3 regions of the Xenorhabdus sp. KJ12.1 genome follow, and region 2 is predicted to be linked to each of the others. Evidence: predicted binding sites of a transcription regulator. Region 2 holds the regulator's gene; each other region holds the start of a gene.

Region 1 (6,285 bases), on a different contig from region 2:
GAGCAACTGCGTATCTGTTGACAGACCGTTTTAAGAACTTGCTTATCATTTCAGTTGCCATAGGTGCTTTAACCAGTTGTATAGGTGCTTATATTAGTTATTTCCTTAATGGTGCAACCGGAGGAGTCATCGTTACATTACAGACGCTGATTTTCCTGCTGGCTTTCTTCTTTGCACCTAAGCACGGTATGCTGGCCTCTCGCCAACGCGCCAGAAAAGAATCTCAGGCACTTACTCAGGGAGAGCACTCATGAATACCTTGATTGAGTTCATCACGGAACCTTTTATGCATGATTTTATGCAACGTGCCATTGTGGCTGCGATTGTCGTAGGGACTGTCTGCGCCGTACTATCGTGCTATTTAGTGCTGAAAGGTTGGTCATTGATGGGAGATGCCATTTCCCACGCAGTATTACCGGGCATTGTTCTGGCATTTGTTGCAGGAATACCACTTGCAATAGGTGCTTTCCTTTCTGGAATATTTTGCGCATTTGCCACTGGATATCTGAAAGAGCATAGCCGGGTTAAGGAAGATACCGTCATGGGTGTTGTGTTTTCTGGCATGTTTGCATTTGGTCTGGTACTTTTTACCCGCATAGATACAGAACAACATTTGACCCATATTCTATTCGGCAGTATCCTCGGTATTACCCAAAATGAGCTGATCCAAATAATGTGCATTGCAGGGTTCACTCTGGCCATTGTTCTTCTGAAACGTAAGGATTTCATGCTCTATTGCTTTGATCCTAATCAGGCAAAAGTTGTCGGTTTACCAGTAAAACTGCTGCACTATGGCTTATTATCTCTTTTGGCTCTAACCATTGTTGCCTCATTACAAGCTGTTGGGATTATTCTGGTTATTGCAATGTTAATATCTCCCGGGATTATTGCTTTTATCTTATGTCGGAATTTTGAACGTATGATGATTGTTGCCATAATAGCATCAGTCACATCCAGTGTTTTTGGTACAATAGTCAGCTTCCACATTGATGGTGAAACCGGCGCATGCATTGTTATCATTCAGGCTATTTTCTTCGCATTTGCCGTTATTTATGACCAAATAAAATTAGCCAGAAAGAAAATGCATAGAAAACAGTCCAAGGATATATTATCCCCATCAGTGTGAGTCTTCAGTAAAATCAAATTAGGGGGCCTATATCTAATTTAAATATGGCCCGCTAATCAGGATTTAAATTCTGTTTTAAACTGTTCAACCACTGCATCTGTATGTAATATGAGCATAGTAATTGTCAACTTAATGAGGTGAGTCATGTGGCAAACTGTTAGCCGTCTATTAAGTGAACATTTTGAAGAGGCAGAAATCCGCAACAAAACGGAATTATCAGGAGGAGATATTCACCGTTCTTGGTCTGTTGAGTACGGCGATCAGCATATCTTTGTTAAATCCAATACGAAAGAAATGTTGCCTATCTTTAAAACAGAGGCAGAACAACTGGAATTATTAGCCCGTAGCAACACAACCAAAGTACCTGAGGTCTATGGCGTTGGGCATGACCGTAATCATAGCTTCCTTTTACTCGAATATCTTCCTATCAAGCCATTTGATGCCCACAACGCGTACTGCTTTGGCCAGCAACTTGCCCGGCTTCACCAATGGAATGAACAACCCAAATTTGGTTTTGATTTTGACAACATGCTTGGAACGACAATCCAGCCTAATGGATGGCAAAAACGCTGGAACCAATTTTATGCAGAAAAGCGTATTGGCTGGCAATTACAACTTGCATCAGATAATGGCATGGTATTCGGAAACATCGATGCAATTGTTGAAAAAATCAGTAATAAACTGCACTCTCATCAACCTGAACCATCTTTATTGCATGGTGATCTATGGCCAACGAATTGCGCATCTTTAAATCACAATTGTGTCGTTGCATTTGATCCTGCATGTTATTGGGGTGATCGTGAGTGTGATCTCGCTATGCTCCCTTTTTACCCTGAACTCCCTCTACAGGTTCTTGATGGCTATCAAAGCGTTTGGCCACTACCGACAGATTTCATCGAACGGCAGCCTCTCTATCAACTCTATTATTTATTGAATCGCTGTAACCTTTTTGGCGGTGATAATTTTATCACTGCACAAAGTATCATCGATAATATATTATCCGAATAAAAATCCGATCTGATTCAGAATAGCTAAATAATCAGATTTAAAATCTAATCGAAGAGTTAACTAGACCAATCGAAATTTGCTTGTTTATTATTTTATTAATAAAAATCAAAGGAGATAAGAAAGTTAAACTATAACAAAAGATTAATTATATTAATTTCTCTTTGTGAAATTTATGAACAGATATATATGTAATTAATAAATTTCAAACTGCAAAGTAGTGGCAAGAAAGCAAACCCACTGGAGTAGTGTTTATGAAAATACTGACAGGGAGGAGCAAACATTGCCAACAAAGAAGCAATCTGAAAAACAACAGATACAATGTAGCTGCGGAACTCAGTATCCCGCAGCTATGATATTGCATCACCAACCTAATAATTTTGATAAAAAATAAGCAATTGCACCAATAATAATAGGTGATATATAGAGAGTGAATATTTGACTGAATAATGAGTGGCGTGGGAATTCCACCTTAGCTTCCAGCTGTTCTTTAGTGACATCACTTTCTTTTGCTTTCTCCAGGATCACATGATCTTCAATCTGTTCCCTAATAAATTTGAATTGACGGTATATCCTCAAACCAGATGCACTCATCGCCAAACCAACAAACATCAGGAAATAGATGACTAAAAAACTAACATTCGCTCCTGTGATAACTGCCATATAATCTGGTATTGGAGAATGTCTCCAGAAAAAATCTAAAAATGGTGTGTTGAACTTAATCACGTCAGCCATCATTTTTAAGAAATCATTCAAGACTGCGTTAATACCATCACCTTTAACTCCATGCAGCCATACCAAATTGACTACTGAAACTAGAGTTGACAAAAAAGCGGGTATAAAAATAACCCAACCCAATAACCGCTTTGTGATGGCTACATACCTTGCCTGTGAATACGTCATTGATACTCCTCATGCGCATATATCCAAAAGATTTCAAGTCGTAACGCGAAAGTAAGTGAATTAATCACCAGAAGCATATACTCTTCGCCTTTCAAATTTCCTTTTTATTGGCTGGGCAAGTTCATTTTTGACTAATTTGCTGCTCCCTTGCCGCCACGATGCAATGTAAAATCCATTGAGTATAGATATATGCTCTGGGCAAGGGCCAGTTAAATATTAGTGTTATATGTTAATAAATAAAAGATTTTTCTTGTTTACCCCCTGTTCAACCAGGACAAAACCCTCTATACTAGTGCACTGTATGCATAAACAGCAATCAGCTCCAGTAATCAATACAACAAACAATCTAGTATAAATAATTATGACAGCAGAAGGACACCTTCTCTTTTCAGTTGCCAGCCTTGTATTGGCTCACCAGCTAGAAATCACTCCAGAAATAGCACAGGGGGATTGGTTCCATATGATTCCCGGTGTACTTTTGGCTTCTTTATTACCAGATATTGATCATCCACATTCAACTTTAGGTAGACTATTCCGCTTTATTTCCATTCCTATTGCACGGCTTTGCGGGCACAGAGGGTTCACTCATAGCTTACTGGCTCTGACAGTCGGTATTGTTCTGTTTCAGGCTGAAATACCCCCTGAGTGGCCTATACCAACTGATTTTATCCATGCCATGCTCATAGGGTATATTAGCCACCTAATCGCAGATATGCTGACCCCCGCAGGCATTCCTCTCTTATGGCCACTGAAAATGCGTTTTCGAATTCCTATCTTGAGAGGAAAAGAACGCAAAAAAGCAGAGCGCTTTATAGCAGTTTTACTTGTAGTAATTGCTATTCTTATTCCACAACATATCAATATTTCATTTATGGATTATTTAGATAAATTGCAATTCGATAAACTACACCTTGATAAATTACAAAATTTGTACAAATAATTGAGTTTACTTTTAATCAAATAATGGTCCTATTTTAATAATAGGACCAATCAAAAACATAAATATTATTTCTTTATTTTTGCTTATTAATTTCACTATCTGGTATCTAACTTCTGAGTTACAGCTTGCCATTGTTGATAAATAAACTTATATATTAATCAGATAACTCCAATGGCTTCATATTCTCTGAGGCGGCCCCACTCACATATTGGCTAACATTGAACGAAAGCAGAACAAATCCCATAAATACATATAACTAATAGTGCTATTTAGTGACAAATAATTATATTATATTCTCTAAAATTATAAGAAAGCTAATACTTATATTGATACCATAATTCTTTAATAAAATAATGGTAAAACTTCTCGCTATAACTCGAAGTGAATACATACCATACAAGAATATTAGTCAGAATATTGGAGACTAGGGATGAATTTACCACTCATTATTAATGTGCTGGTTTTTACAGCACTACTCGTTATATTAGCAAAAACGAGTTCAGATCAATGGAGTCTATCCAAAAAAGTTCTTATTGCCTTAGTTGTTGGTGTCTTTTTTGGATTAGCATTAAATGTTATCTATGGTGCACATAACCCGATCGTGAAAGAATCAATTAAATGGTTCAACATCGTCGGCAATGGTTATGTGCAATTGTTACAAATGGTCATTATGCCATTAGTCTTTGCTTCTATACTAAGTGCAGTTGCACGTCTGCATAAGGCATCTTCCTTAGGTAAGATCAGCTTGCTGACTATTGGTACTTTACTGTTTACCACAGCGATTTCTGCTTTAATCAGTGTTGTTATCGCCAATATGTTTGGATTGACCGCTGCTGGATTAGTTCAGGGGACACAAGAGACTGCTCGTCTGTCAGCAATTGAGACAAGCTATATTAATCGGGTTTCAGACCTGAGTGTACCGCAACTAATCCTCTCTTTTATTCCCAAAAATCCATTTGCAGATCTTACTGGAGCAAATCCGACCTCAATTATCAGCGTCGTCATTTTTGCAACATTTTTGGGAATTGCAGCTCTGCAAATGCTGAAAGATGACCATGAACGCGGTGAACGAGCTCTTATCGCGATTGATACTATGCAAGCATGGGCAATGAAACTAGTCAGGCTGGTTATGCGCCTTACCCCATACGGAGTAATGGCATTAATGACCAAAGTAGTTGCCAGTTCTAATATTCATGATATTGCCCAATTAGGTAACTTTGTTGTTGCTTCCTACATTGCTATAGGTTTAATGTTTGTTGTACACGGTATTCTTTTAGCTATAACAGGTATCAACCCGCTAAAATTCTTGAAAAAGGCAGGTCCTGCTCTGACATTTGCTTTTACCAGCCGCTCAAGTGCTGCAAGTATTCCGTTAAATGTAGAAACGCAAACACGTCGCATTGGTGTTCCTGAGTCTATAGCCAGCTTTTCCGCCTCATTCGGTGCGACTATCGGCCAAAATGGTTGTGCAGGAATTTATCCTGCTATGTTAGCGGCTATGATTGCTCCAACAGTTGGTATTGATCCTTTTGACCCTTTATGGATTGCAACTCTGGTGGGGATTGTAACTATCAGCTCTGCCGGTGTGGCTGGTGTTGGTGGTGGTGCTACGTTTGCCGCACTTATTGTTCTACCAGCGATGGGATTGCCTGTTACTTTAGTCGCTTTATTAATCTCTGTTGAACCACTGATTGACATGGGGCGTACTGCTCTGAATGTTAACGGAGCTATGACTGCCGGTACAATTACCAGTCAGTTAATGGGTAAAACTGATAAAAAGTTATTTGATCAGGATTAAATAGTGGTAAAAAAGCCGGGATTCATGATAAATCCCGGCTTTTTTCATTTAACTGTTTAGATTCTCATCTTTTAAATAGATGCAAGCCAAGCAGTATTACTTAATATATTCGCCACTACGCAACGCTTCAATACGTTTATCCAATGGTGGGTGAGATAAGAATAACTCACTAAAACTCTTCGATTTGCCATTGATACAAAACGCCATCATGCTGCCTTCTTCCTGAGGCTCATAGCTTGTTTTGAGACGCTGTAATGCAGCAATCATTTTCTCACGCCCGACAAGTTTTGCTGAGCCTGCATCTGCGTGAAATTCACGATAACGAGAGAACCACATGGTAATAATACTTGCCAGAATGCCAAATACAATTTCCAAAACCATGGAAAGGATCATATAAACAATAGGGTTGCCATTACTACTGCTTTCGCTCTCATCGTCACTGCTGGACAAGAAACTTGCAGCTGCTTGTGCAATGATACGTGAGATAAAGATAACGAATGTGTTTACAATCCC
Region 2 (6,285 bases):
GAAACAATTGGCATAGTGATTAATGCCAAAATATGTATATAAAATCAGTATTGATAATAATTGTTCTAGTGTTTTAACATAAGTATCTTTGATTCTCAGAGAAGATTTTTTGTTATCTTAAAAAATAGCTGAGGTAAATATCTTTCTAAATGGGTTTCAAAAGTAACGGATATCTGTGATTAGCTTTAATCTTAAGATAATCACCACACTATATTAGTGCGTAAGAAAAAATAAAATTAAGGCATAAAATGGACATCTCTAAATACTCTAAGAACTGGCAAGAACGATTTAAATTTTTTGAAAAAAATGGGGCTCCTTCTTCTAAAGAATATCAAGCTGCTTTTAAAAAGGCACCTTATATAACGCGCATCAAGATAAATATGAACTTCTTTGCATTTTTCTTTGGCATTCTCTACTTTATTGTACTTGGAATGTGGAAAAAAGGATTAACCATACTCGGTATCGGGGTCGCTTTATTTTTTGCTTTCTTTATGATTAGCGCGATAGTCCCTCTATCCCTTGAAACTGCAAATTTTATTAGTATTTTTCTGGGAGCTATGAATGCTGCATTATATGGTGTAACAGCTAATTATTCTTATTACCTAAAAGAAAAAGAAGGTGATGATAGCTGGAATCCATTCAAAGGCCTTAAAATGATCTAAGAATAGAATACATCGTGTGAACACCTCTCTCAGCCACAAAAAACATGGTAATATTAAGTCATTAGCATCGTGTAGGTGTGAGAGGTGTAATGAAAACTATCAATCAAAAAAAATTACTGACGCAGGCTGAAGCAATCTGTCTGTCACGAGGGGTTCGTTTAACACCTCAACGCCTTGAAATTCTGCGCTTGATTTCAGCCCAACCGGGTGCAATCAGTGCTTATGATTTGCTGGATCTGCTACGTGAAGTTGAGCCACAGGCAAAGCCGCCAACTGTTTATCGAGGGTTAGAGTTTTTACTGGAGCAGGGTTTTGTTCACAAAATAGAATCTACAAATAGTTATGTGGTGTGTCATCACTTTGAAGAACCATGCCATACATCAGCAATGTTTCTTTGTGATAATTGTGGTTCTGTTACCGAGCAGGATGCTGAAGATATCGAATCAGCGATACAAAATTTAGCACAGCGTGCAGGGTTTCATTTGCGGCACAGTGTCATAGAAGTCCACGGATTATGCTCTTCTTGCCATGAAACAAACTCGTGTATGGAGTGAGTTTGAAATTACCTTATCAGGCGGTCATTACTTGATGATAAATTCATTAAATTCTACGTCCCCGCATAAACATGTGCTTAGCGGGTACTACGAAAAATGACCGCCCAGAATGGGTAATGTATAATTATCCGCTTTTACAATCAGAACCAATCCCCGTTACGAATCACGCCAACTGCTAACCCTTCAATGGTGAAATTCTGTTCGCGTAAATCCACAACGATAGACTTAAACTCAGGATTTTCAGCAATCAGTTCTATCTTGTTTCCTGTTTGTTTGAAACGTTTTACTGTGACTTCATCTTCAATCCGTGCCACGATGACCTGCCCGTTATGAACATCCTGCGTTTTATGCACAGCGAGTAAATCACCATCCATAATACCGATATCCTTCATGGACATACCACGGACACGCAATAGAAAATCAGCATTCGGTTTAAATAATTCCGGATCCACTTTGTAATGGCTTTCAATGTGTTCCTGAGCCAATAGTGGTTCACCAGCAGCCACACGACCAATGAGTGGTAATCCAGCCCCTTCATCTTCCTCTTCAAGTAGCAAACGGATACCTCTGGAAGCACCAGCGATAATTTCTATCACCCCTTTACGCGCAAGTGCTTTTAAATGCTCTTCTGCTGCGTTAGGTGAACGAAAACCAAGACGCGCGGCAATTTCAGCACGTGTCGGTGGCATACCCGTCTGCGAAATATGGTCACGCACCAAGTTATAAACTTCTTGCTGCCTGGCTGTTAATGCTTTCATTTCGCCCCCTGTTTGTTTATACAGTCTGACTGTGAGTATATACAGCTAAAATTGAATTGGGAACCAGTCAGAATGTAAAAGCCGCTAAATAACGATTTTTGACGAAAAATACACCACATTAACGGGTGAAATACGACCAAATAATTATCACCCACGTAAATAGTGCTAAAATCATGGCTAAAAATACCGCAGCTGAGCCCATATCCTTTGCTCGCCCCGATAGTTCGTGATATTCGCTGCCAATACGGTCTACAACCGCTTCAATAGCGCTATTAAGCATTTCCACAATAAGCACTAACATAACTGAACTAATGAGAAAAAGTCTCTCAAACATGCCGAAATCAAAGGAGAATGCCACAATAATTGCTAAAATAGCTAAAACTACCTCCTGTCGGAATGCAGCCTCATTTTTCCATGCAGCTTTAATACCTTTTGCCGAGTACCCAGCCGCTTTAATTATGCGGGTTAAACCTGTTGATTGGTTAGCCATAAAAATTTTCTTCAAGAATCATAATAGTTTTAAGATCATATAACTTTTAGTCCCTATTATTATCTTATTTACACAGATCTCAAAATCTGTTTCTGGTATGCTTGCCGCGCATTGCTAACAAGAGGCTTAAAGCAGTTATGTCAGCTTGGCGTAAAATATATTACAACTTATTGAATTTGCCGATAAAACTTTTAGTTAAAAGTAAACTTATTCCAACGGTTCCTGTTACGGAGCTGAGTCTTGATACGACTCGGCCTATTCTGTATGTGTTACCGTATCATTCAAAGGCCGATTTATTGACTCTGCGTCAACAGTGTCTTGCTCAGGATTTACCTGATCCGCTAGCGCCTTTGGATATTGATGATACACAGCTTCCAAGCTATGTCTTCATTGATGATGGCCCGCGTGTATTCAGTTACTATGCGCCTAAACATGAGTCTGTGAAGATTTTCCATTCTTATCTGGATTTACATCGTAGTAATCCTGATTTAGATATTCAGATGGTGCCTGTTTCTGTGATGTTCGGGCGCTCTCCCGGGCGTGAAGGTCAGGAAACCAATACAGCTCCTCAGCTACGCCTGCTTAACGGGATCCAGAAGTTTTTTGCAATCCTGTGGCTTGGGCGAGATAGTTTTGTCCGTTTTTCCGCACCGGTATCATTACGCAGTATTGCTGATGAACATGGCACAGATACAATTATTGCCAATAAACTCGCCCGCGTTGCACGCATACACTATTCCCGCCAACGTTTGGCTGCTGTCGGGCCACGTTTACCTGCGCGGCAAGATCTGTTCAGAAAGTTACTGGAATCAAAAGCGATTGAAAAAGCGATTGCTGATGAGGCTCGCAGCAAGAAAATTTCGCCAGAAAAAGCGAAACAGAACGCAATCAATATGCTGGAAGAGATTGCCGCTGATTTTTCCTATGAAACTGTTCGCATAACAGACCGTGTACTGAGTTGGACGTGGAACCGTCTCTATCAGGGCATCAATGTCCATAATGGCGAACGTATCCGCCAATTGGCTCAGGATGGTCATGAACTTGTTTATGTTCCATGCCATCGTAGCCATATGGATTATCTGTTGCTGTCTTATGTGCTTTATCATCAGGGTCTGGTTCCACCACATATCGCAGCGGGCATTAACCTGAATTTCTGGCCAGCTGGCCCGATATTCCGCCGTCTTGGCGCATTCTTTATCCGCCGCACGTTTAAAGGCAATAAACTCTATTCAACTATTTTCCGCGAATATCTGGGTGAACTGTTTTCCCGTGGTTATTCTGTTGAATACTTTGTTGAAGGTGGGCGCTCGCGAACAGGCCGCTTGCTCGATCCGAAAACAGGTACGCTTTCCATGACATTGCAGGCAATGTTACGTGGAGAGTCACGACCTATCACGATTGTGCCGATCTATATCGGTTATGAACATGTGATGGAGGTTGCAACTTATGCCAAAGAATTACGTGGTGCAACCAAAGAGAAAGAAGGCTTTTTCCAGATGGTTCGTGGGTTGCGCAAGCTGCGTAATCTGGGGCAAGGTTACGTCAATTTTGGTGAGCCAATCCCATTAGTACAATATCTGAACCAGCATGTTCCTGAATGGCGTGAGTCCATCGATCCAATAGAAGCACAACGTCCGACATGGTTGACCCCAACGGTCAGCAAACTGGCGGATAATATTATGGTGAATATCAATAATGCCGCTGCTGCAAATGCAATTAATTTATGCAGTACAGCTTTATTGTCATCACGTCAGCGAGCACTTACTCGTGAGCAGCTTATTGAGCAATTAGATTGCTATATGCAGCTGATGAGCAATGTTACTTACACTAACGATGTCACTATTCCGGCCAAAACAGCAGAAGAGCTGCTGGATCACGCTTTACGGATGAATAAATTTGAGGTCGAAAACGACAGTCTTGGGGATATCATTATCCTACCTCGTGAAAGCGCGGTACTGATGACCTATTATCGTAACAATATCCAGCACTTGTTGATCCTGCCATCCTTAATCGCCAGTATCGTGATGCATCATCGCCGTATTAGCCGCACTGAACTGCTCAGGCAGATAGAGCTGATTTACCCTCTGCTCAAGCAGGAACTGTTCATGCGTTACAGTAAGGCGGAATTGCCTGATGTAGTAAATACCTTGATTGATGAATTGGTACGCCAACGCCTGATCTGCAATAAAGAGCAGGAAGTGCTGGTACTCAATCCTGAGCGTATCCGTCCACTACAATTGTTGGCGGCAGGTATCCGGGAAACTCTGCAACGCTATGCCATCACGCTTTCTTTACTGAATGCCACTCCGGATATCAGCCGTGGTGCACTGGAAAAAGAGAGCCGGATGTTGGCACAGCGTTTGTCAGTGTTGCATGGTATTAATGCGCCGGAATTCTTCGATAAAGCTGTGTTCGCCTGTTCTGTTAATACATTGCGGGAGGAAGGTTATATCCAGGATAGTAGCAACATCGTTACCACAAATGCCCAAGCGCTTTATCAGGTGTTAAGTGAGCTGATGTCTCCCGAGATCCGCCTGACGATTGAAAGTGTCAGTATGCCTCCTGAACACAGTGATCAAGAGTCGACAGATGAAATTCAGGAATAACATACTGTTCTGAAAATAAAATCTGACAAATAGATAAACGGGCGGTCATTTTATGGCCGCCCGTTTTGTTAAACCATTTTCTTTAAAAATATAGGGTTAAAAAACATAGCTGAAAAGAATGCCGAGGAATAAAACAAAACCAACATAATTATTGTTCATGAATGCCTGAAAGCATTGCTCACGACTACGGTCAAAAATGAGTTTTTGCTGATAAATAAAAAGCGCACCAGCCAGTAATACCGTCCAGTAATACATTCCACCCAAATTAACCAGACAGCCAACCACAATAAGAATTGCCAGCATAATGAGCTGCAAAATACCAATAATCAGCTTATCAAAACGCCCGAACAAAACTGCTGTCGATTTCACGCCAATTTTCAGGTCATCATCACGATCAACCATCGCATATTGGGTATCGTAGATTACTGACCATATGACATTTGCCAGAAATAATAACCAGCATTCTAATGGTAAGGACTCACTTACCGCCGAGAAAGCCATTGGAATTGACCAGCCATAGGCCGCACCTAATACAACCTGTGGCAGGTTACTGACCCGTTTAACGAAAGGATAAGCACACGCCAACCCTAATCCGGCAAAGGATAAGGCAATCGTCATTTTATTCAGCGTCAAAACCAGTGCAAAAGAGATCAGCACGAGTATGCTAAATAAAATTTTGCACTCTTTTACGCTGATATCACCACTGGGAAGCGGACGAGACTTTGTCCTTTCAACATGTCCGTCAAATTTTCTGTCGGCGAAATCATTAATACAACACCCTGCTGCCCGCATGAAAAAGACACCCAAAGTGAAGACCAACAGGATATGTAAATTGGGTACACCTTTTGCTGCTATCCATAATGCCCAGTAGGTTGGCCATATTAGTAACAATACGCCAATAGGTTTATCAATACGCATTAAACGGCAATAGGCACGCCATTTATTTTGCGTCATACTGACCTCCAATCTGTTTCTCCCTTATCTCTTATTTAATTTTATATGCAGGTGATTCTGGCAAAAATATTTCTGTAAGTAATAATGGCTTTTCTGATAAACGCAGTAAAGATCGTCTCGCCCAACGCTGGCCCTGTAACCCTATTTGAATATAATCCCGCGTCAGGTTATTGCCACTAAAAAGGTAGCGACCAAGAGGAACCGTTCCCAAATCCACCAGCTTTTTATCTGGCCCTGTTAATGTTTCTTTCGGGATCACTG
Region 3 (6,285 bases), on a different contig from region 2:
TATTCTAAATACATAGATGAAGGTATATGAGGCGTTAGAAAATATTAACTTAAAAAAAACCTCCCACAGAAGAGAGGTTTTTTATTGATTGTCACCTTGATTGTAACATTAATTATTATTAAGTATTCCTTTCAGGAAACGTGCAGTATGGGAGTTTTTACACTTCGCGACTTCTTCTGGCGTTCCTGCTACTAATATTTCACCACCACCGCTGCCGCCTTCCGGGCCAAGGTCGACAATCCAGTCCGAAGTTTTAATCACATCCAGATTATGTTCGATAACAACAATGGTATTTCCCTGATCTCGCAGTTGATGCAGGACAGCCAGTAACTGTTGAATATCGGCAAAATGTAACCCGGTTGTTGGTTCATCAAGAATATAGAGTGTCTGGCCTGTGCCCCGTTTGGATAGTTCGCGTGCTAATTTAACTCGCTGGGCTTCACCACCTGAAAGGGTAGTAGCGGATTGCCCAAGCCGAATATAGGAGAGACCGACATCTATCAGTGTTTGTAATTTGCGGGCAAGGGCTGGGACTGCATCGAAAAACTCGCGTGCTTCTTCGATAGTCATATTCAGCACTTCATTAATATTTTTGCCCTTGTATTTAATTTCCAGAGTTTCACGGTTATAGCGCTTCCCTTTACAATGATCACAGGGCACATAAATATCCGGCAAGAAATGCATTTCAACTTTAATGACCCCGTCACCCTGACAGGCCTCACAGCGCCCACCTTTGACATTGAAACTAAAACGCCCTGGAGTATAGCCGCGAGTACGGGATTCGGGCACACCGGCAAACAATTCTCTTACTGGGGTAAATACCCCGGTATAAGTGGCCGGGTTTGAGCGGGGTGTTCTGCCGATAGGGCTTTGGTCAATATCAATGACTTTGTCGAAATGTTCCAGACCCTGAATATCTACATAAGGCGCGGGATTGATGTTGGTAGCACCGTTTAACTGGCGTTGCGCAATTGGGAATAACGTATCGTTGATCAATGTCGATTTACCGGAGCCTGAAACCCCAGTAACACATGTGAACAAGCCAACAGGCAAGTTTAATGTCACTTTTTTCAGATTATTGCCTTTTGCGCCAATCAATTTCAGCATTTTGTCAGGATCAGCAACGATACGCTGTTCCGGGATGACAATCTTACGCTCACCACTCAGGAATTTTCCTGTGAGAGATTCCTTACTTGCCATAATGTTATCGATAGAGCCTTCAGCAACAACCTCACCGCCATGTACACCCGCTCCCGGCCCGATATCAATAATATGATCGGCGGCACGGATGGCATCTTCATCATGCTCAACGACAATAACGGTATTACCCAGATTACGCAGGTGCAGCAACGTCTCCAGTAAGCGCTCATTATCACGCTGGTGGAGGCCAATCGAAGGTTCATCCAGCACATACATCACACCAACCAGACCGGCACCAATCTGGCTTGCCAGACGGATACGCTGAGCTTCACCACCGGAAAGAGTTTCAGCTGAGCGGGAAAGAGTCAGATAATTCAGGCCAACATTGACCAGAAATTTCAGGCGATCACCGATCTCCTTCAGCACTTTCTCGGCAATCTTTGCGCGCTGGCCACTTAATTTGATGTTCTGGAAAAACTCCATCGCATGGCCGATGCTGAAATCAGAGATCTGGGGCAAGGTCGTATTCTCAATAAAGACAAAACGCGCTTCTTTGCGTAGCCGGGTGCCTTCACACGAAATACAGGAGCGATTGCTGATATATTTGGCTAACTCTTCTCGTACAGCAGAAGATTCGGTTTCTTTATAGCGGCGCTCCATATTGTGCAGAACACCTTCAAACGGGTGCTTGCGGACAGTGATATCACCACGATCATTGGTATATCTGAACTCGATGGTTTCTTTGCCTGAGCCATATAAAACGGCCTTTTTAATGGAAGCACTTAATTCATCAAACGGCGTTTCTATATCAAATTTGTAATGGTCTGCCAGAGATTTCAGCATCTGAAAGTAATAAAAATTACGACGATCCCATCCACGGATTGCTCCACCGGCGAGGGAAATACCGCCATTTTGTACAACACGATCAGGATCGAAGAATTGCTGGACACCTAAACCATCACAAGTCGAACAGGCTCCGGCAGGGTTGTTGAAAGAAAACAGGCGTGGTTCCAGTTCGCTCATGCTGTAGCCACACATTGGGCAGGCGAAATTGGCGGAGAAAATAAGCTCTTCAGCCTTCTCATCATCCATATTGGCAACAACCGCTGTACCGCCAGAAAGCTCTAATGCTGTCTCGAACGATTCAGCCAGACGCTGAACTAAATCAGGGCGTACTTTAAAACGGTCGATGACGACTTCAATCGTGTGTTTTTTCTGTAATTCCAGTTTGGGAGGTTCGGAAAGGTCACACACTTCACCATCAATACGGGCACGGATATAACCTTGTGCTGCAAGATTATCCAACAGCTTAGAATGTTCCCCTTTACGCTCTTTAACCACAGGAGCAAGTAACATCAGGCGTTGCCCTTCCGGCAGCATCAGCACATTATCTACCATCTGACTGATTGTTTGTGCAGCCAGCGGAATATCATGTTCAGGACAGCGAGGCTCACCGACACGAGCAAACAGCAGGCGAAGATAATCGTGAATTTCGGTAATTGTGCCGACAGTTGAACGCGGGTTATGGGAAGTTGATTTCTGTTCAATGGAAATGGCAGGAGACAGGCCTTCAATGTGGTCGACATCCGGTTTTTCCATCAGTGATAAAAACTGGCGGGCATATGCAGAGAGAGACTCTACATAGCGACGCTGACCTTCCGCATACAGTGTATCGAAAGCCAGAGAAGACTTACCGGAGCCAGACAACCCTGTGATGACTATCAGCTTGTCACGGGGGATTACCAGATTGATATTCTTGAGATTATGGGTGCGGGCGCCCCGAACTTCGATGTTATCCATTTACCATTACCCAGATTATATTGATCGTGCTCAACAAATAAACGCGGTATTATTGCACAAACCCTGCTGAATGGATATACAGTATTTAACAGGATTTATGCGTAACCATTACAGTGTATATCAAGCAATTTCGATTGCTATATAGGCCGTTTTGGGGGGACAAGTAATGGTCAAAAAAATTCTCAAGGGTATATATCCTTTGAATTTCAGTAAGATAAGAGATAGCAAAGGGATGAGCAAAGGCATCGAATGTGACTGAGGGAAGTGAGCGCAACCAATCTAATTCAAGAAGTTGCTTGAAAGATAAGTGGAATAAAGTACGATGCGCTTCGCAAAGAATTAAGATAACGGGTTTTTATTTAAAGTTAAGCCTCGCATGATAAACTACGTTGCTTATAATTACAGAAGTCCGTTTTTAGCAAAAAATCATTTCATCAGGAGTATTCCCAATGGCCAGCAGAGGCGTAAACAAAGTTATTTTAGTGGGTAATTTGGGGCAGGATCCGGAAGTTCGCTATATGCCGAACGGCGGTGCGGTTGCCAACATTACTCTGGCCACGTCCGAGAGCTGGCGTGATAAGCAAACCGGTGAGATGAGAGAGAAGACCGAATGGCACCGTGTGGTCATGTTCGGCAAACTGGCAGAAGTAGCCGGTGAATATCTGCGTAAAGGTTCTCAGGTTTACATCGAAGGTGCGTTGCAGACCCGCAAATGGCAGGATCAAAGTGGTCAGGATCGTTACACCACTGAAGTCGTGGTTAACCCAATCGGCGGCACAATGCAGATGTTAGGTGGCCGTGGTGGCGCATCACAGGATGCTCCGGCACAAGGCGGCTGGGGTCAACCACAACAGCCACAGGCATCTCAGCAGTTCAGTGGTGGTGCGCAATCATCTCGTCCGGCACAGTCTCCGGCTCCGCAGAGCAATGAGCCACCAATGGATTTTGATGATGATATCCCGTTCTAAGGGATACCATAGAACACTTCTATAAAGAAGAGTATTTAACACCCCGTTTTTACGGGGTTTTTTATCGTAATTTATAAAATATATTTATTTTTTGGATTGACTAGGGTTAGCTTTTTTCAAGTTCAGTTTGTATTAATATCACCATCCAGTAATACGATGCCATGTTTCCTGTTCCGACGAACCTTGCTTCAGAACCTGATATTGTAAGTGCATGGAGGCGGTTGCACAGGCATGGTTAGGCAGGATACGTAACCTCATACCTACAGGGAAATCTTCTGTTTTCATGTTTGATTCGGAAGGTAATACAATGATGCCATGTTCCTGATTCGTCATCGAGACACATAAATCAGGGTAAGGGTGTCCATCCAGATTGCAAACCTGCCCATAACCATAATCTATCGGGCCTTCAGCAGTACCGCGATCTCTGGACATTGCCATCCAGCCGGCATCAATCAGAATCCAGCCTTTTTCTTTATTGCGACCGATAACGGTTGTCACAACAGACATAGCAATATCATCTAACGTACAGACTCCCACGTTTTTCATGACCAAATCAAAAGTAGAAAAAACGCCAGCCCTTACTTCAGTAATACCAGTCAAATCTTCGACATAGTGTGCAGTTGGTGTAGAACCTACACTCAAAATCGGACAGGCAATACCCGCTTCTCTGATGCGTCTGGCGGCTTGCCTAACGGCATCGCATTCTGTCTTAGCTGCAGCCTTGAGTTGCTCCCTCGTCCGGCATGAGTAAGACCCTCCTGCATGAGTCAGCAGGCCTGTCAGAGTGGCACCATTGCCGTCAACCATCTTTGCCAGTTTAATGAGTTCATCACTACCCGGCTGGAGCCCGCTCCGATGGTCGTCACAGTCAATTTCAATAAATACGGAAAAGATCACACTATTGGCTTTTGCATATTCAGCTACCGCTAAGGCTTGTTCTGGCGTATCAAGCAGGATGTGAATATTGATCCCTTTATTAAGAAGATTTGCCACACGATCCAGCTTATGGGGTGCAATACCTACAGCGTACAAAATATTGGTGTAACCAGCTTTAACAAAACCTTCAGCTTCTGCTAGCGTGGAAACAGTAGCAGGAGATGAAGAGTCTTTCAGTAGATATTGTGCGGCTTCGGGAGAGCGTAGGGTTTTCAGGTGTGGGCGTATTTGACTGCCAAGAAGCCCAATACGGTTATAGAGCCGGTCAATATTGCGGATAAAACGTGATTCATCAATTAAAAGGAAAGGAGTTTCAAGTTTACTTAACCAAGTTGGATTTGACATAGCATATCCCCTTTTATAATTTTCAACTAATCAGGTAGAACATATTTTTATAATATTATAAGAAATAAAATCTTGCACAAATTATATTCACAAACTATCAGATAATGATATCGACTATTCTGGTTATTACTCGTTATTCTCTTTTATGTCAGTATGTGACTTCAATGTCAGTGATGATTTTAAGAAAAGAAAAAACCAAATAAAATATTTCATAAGTATTTCTAGATATATTAAATACTGAACCATTCAGAGTCTATAGATTTTACGGGATGTTCCTATGTTATTTAGGAGGCAAGTTTGGAAAGTATATCTGTTAGTACAAACGGTTCAATCATCGAAAATTCAATTATGTTTGGTCAATTTGGCTGGCCTGAATATGAGCCTGATATGACACTTAATGGTAATTTCATTTCGCCAGAATTACGAGAGTTATTACTTAATAAGTGTTCCGTTTCAAAATCATTACCGACTGAACAATGGTGGAAAGAGAAACGAAAAAAAGATTTACCTTTACATATATTAGTCAGAGATTATCTCAATCATCCTTCTATTCAGTTTAATTCAAAAACTATTTTTTCATCCAGTACTGAAACGTTGGAAAAGATTAAAATCAGTATTAATGAAAATGGAAAAGTTGATATTCTTCTTCCTGTTTTCTGCGTTATAAGTAACTGGCAAAAAAGACATGATATAACGTCCATGACGATGGCGGAAGAGGTCTCTTTACTACATCTGGCGAAGATTTCCTCATATCTTGAAGAAAATACTGGAGTCAGCATACGTTTCAACATTCTTTCAGATGCTACATTTTATGCCGGGATTTTTGGTGATCCTATGGATGCGGCGGAAAAATATATTCAGGATCTGAAGGAGTTTACCCGAGTAAGAAAAATTGACGAAATAGTCAATGTTATTGATATATCCGATATCGTTGGGTTACTTCAGGATGATTATGATCGGGCTTTATCTGAACAAATAAAAATTTTCACATTGAATCCGTCTCTAGGAATTAGCCATGAAGAAGCCATTCGTTTTAATGCGAGTGTTGGAAGTACTGTGAATATTTCAGATCTCTCTTTAACATATAATCAAAAAA

What was found. The regulator LexA, encoded in region 2, represses DNA repair genes until DNA is damaged. The targets are predictions, from matches to a motif close to TNCTGTATGTACATACAGNA.
Region 1: a site for LexA is predicted at 3,330-3,349, ahead of AACS92_RS00685 (metal-dependent hydrolase). Genes of this name have one in related genera too.
Region 3: a site for LexA is predicted at 3,005-3,024, ahead of uvrA (excinuclease ABC subunit UvrA). Genes of this name have one in related genera too.

Annotation. Positions count from the first base shown of each region.
Region 1 covers NZ_CAWNQH010000001.1:148,198-154,482, forward strand. The annotation lists gene AACS92_RS00665 (metal ABC transporter permease) at 1-254, shown strand, start outside; gene AACS92_RS00670 (metal ABC transporter permease) at 251-1,126, shown strand; gene AACS92_RS00675 (fructosamine kinase family protein) at 1,271-2,134, shown strand; gene AACS92_RS00680 (YniB family protein) at 2,495-3,034, opposite strand; gene AACS92_RS00685 (metal-dependent hydrolase) at 3,396-3,974, shown strand; gene AACS92_RS00690 (L-cystine transporter) at 4,405-5,772, shown strand; gene htpX (protease HtpX) at 5,869-6,285, opposite strand, start outside.
Region 2 covers NZ_CAWNQH010000095.1:5,111-11,395, reverse strand. The annotation lists gene AACS92_RS17510 (DUF2628 domain-containing protein) at 249-662, shown strand; gene zur (zinc uptake transcriptional repressor Zur) at 752-1,216, shown strand; gene lexA (transcriptional repressor LexA) at 1,357-1,974, opposite strand; gene AACS92_RS17495 (diacylglycerol kinase) at 2,093-2,464, opposite strand; gene plsB (glycerol-3-phosphate 1-O-acyltransferase PlsB) at 2,602-5,070, shown strand; gene ubiA (4-hydroxybenzoate octaprenyltransferase) at 5,167-6,024, opposite strand; gene ubiC (chorismate lyase) at 6,056-6,285, opposite strand, start outside.
Region 3 covers NZ_CAWNQH010000058.1:26,710-32,994, forward strand. The annotation lists gene uvrA (excinuclease ABC subunit UvrA) at 109-2,940, opposite strand; gene ssb1 (single-stranded DNA-binding protein SSB1) at 3,390-3,908, shown strand; gene AACS92_RS06005 (DSD1 family PLP-dependent enzyme) at 4,047-5,189, opposite strand; gene AACS92_RS06010 (L-tyrosine/L-tryptophan isonitrile synthase family protein) at 5,487-6,285, shown strand, end outside.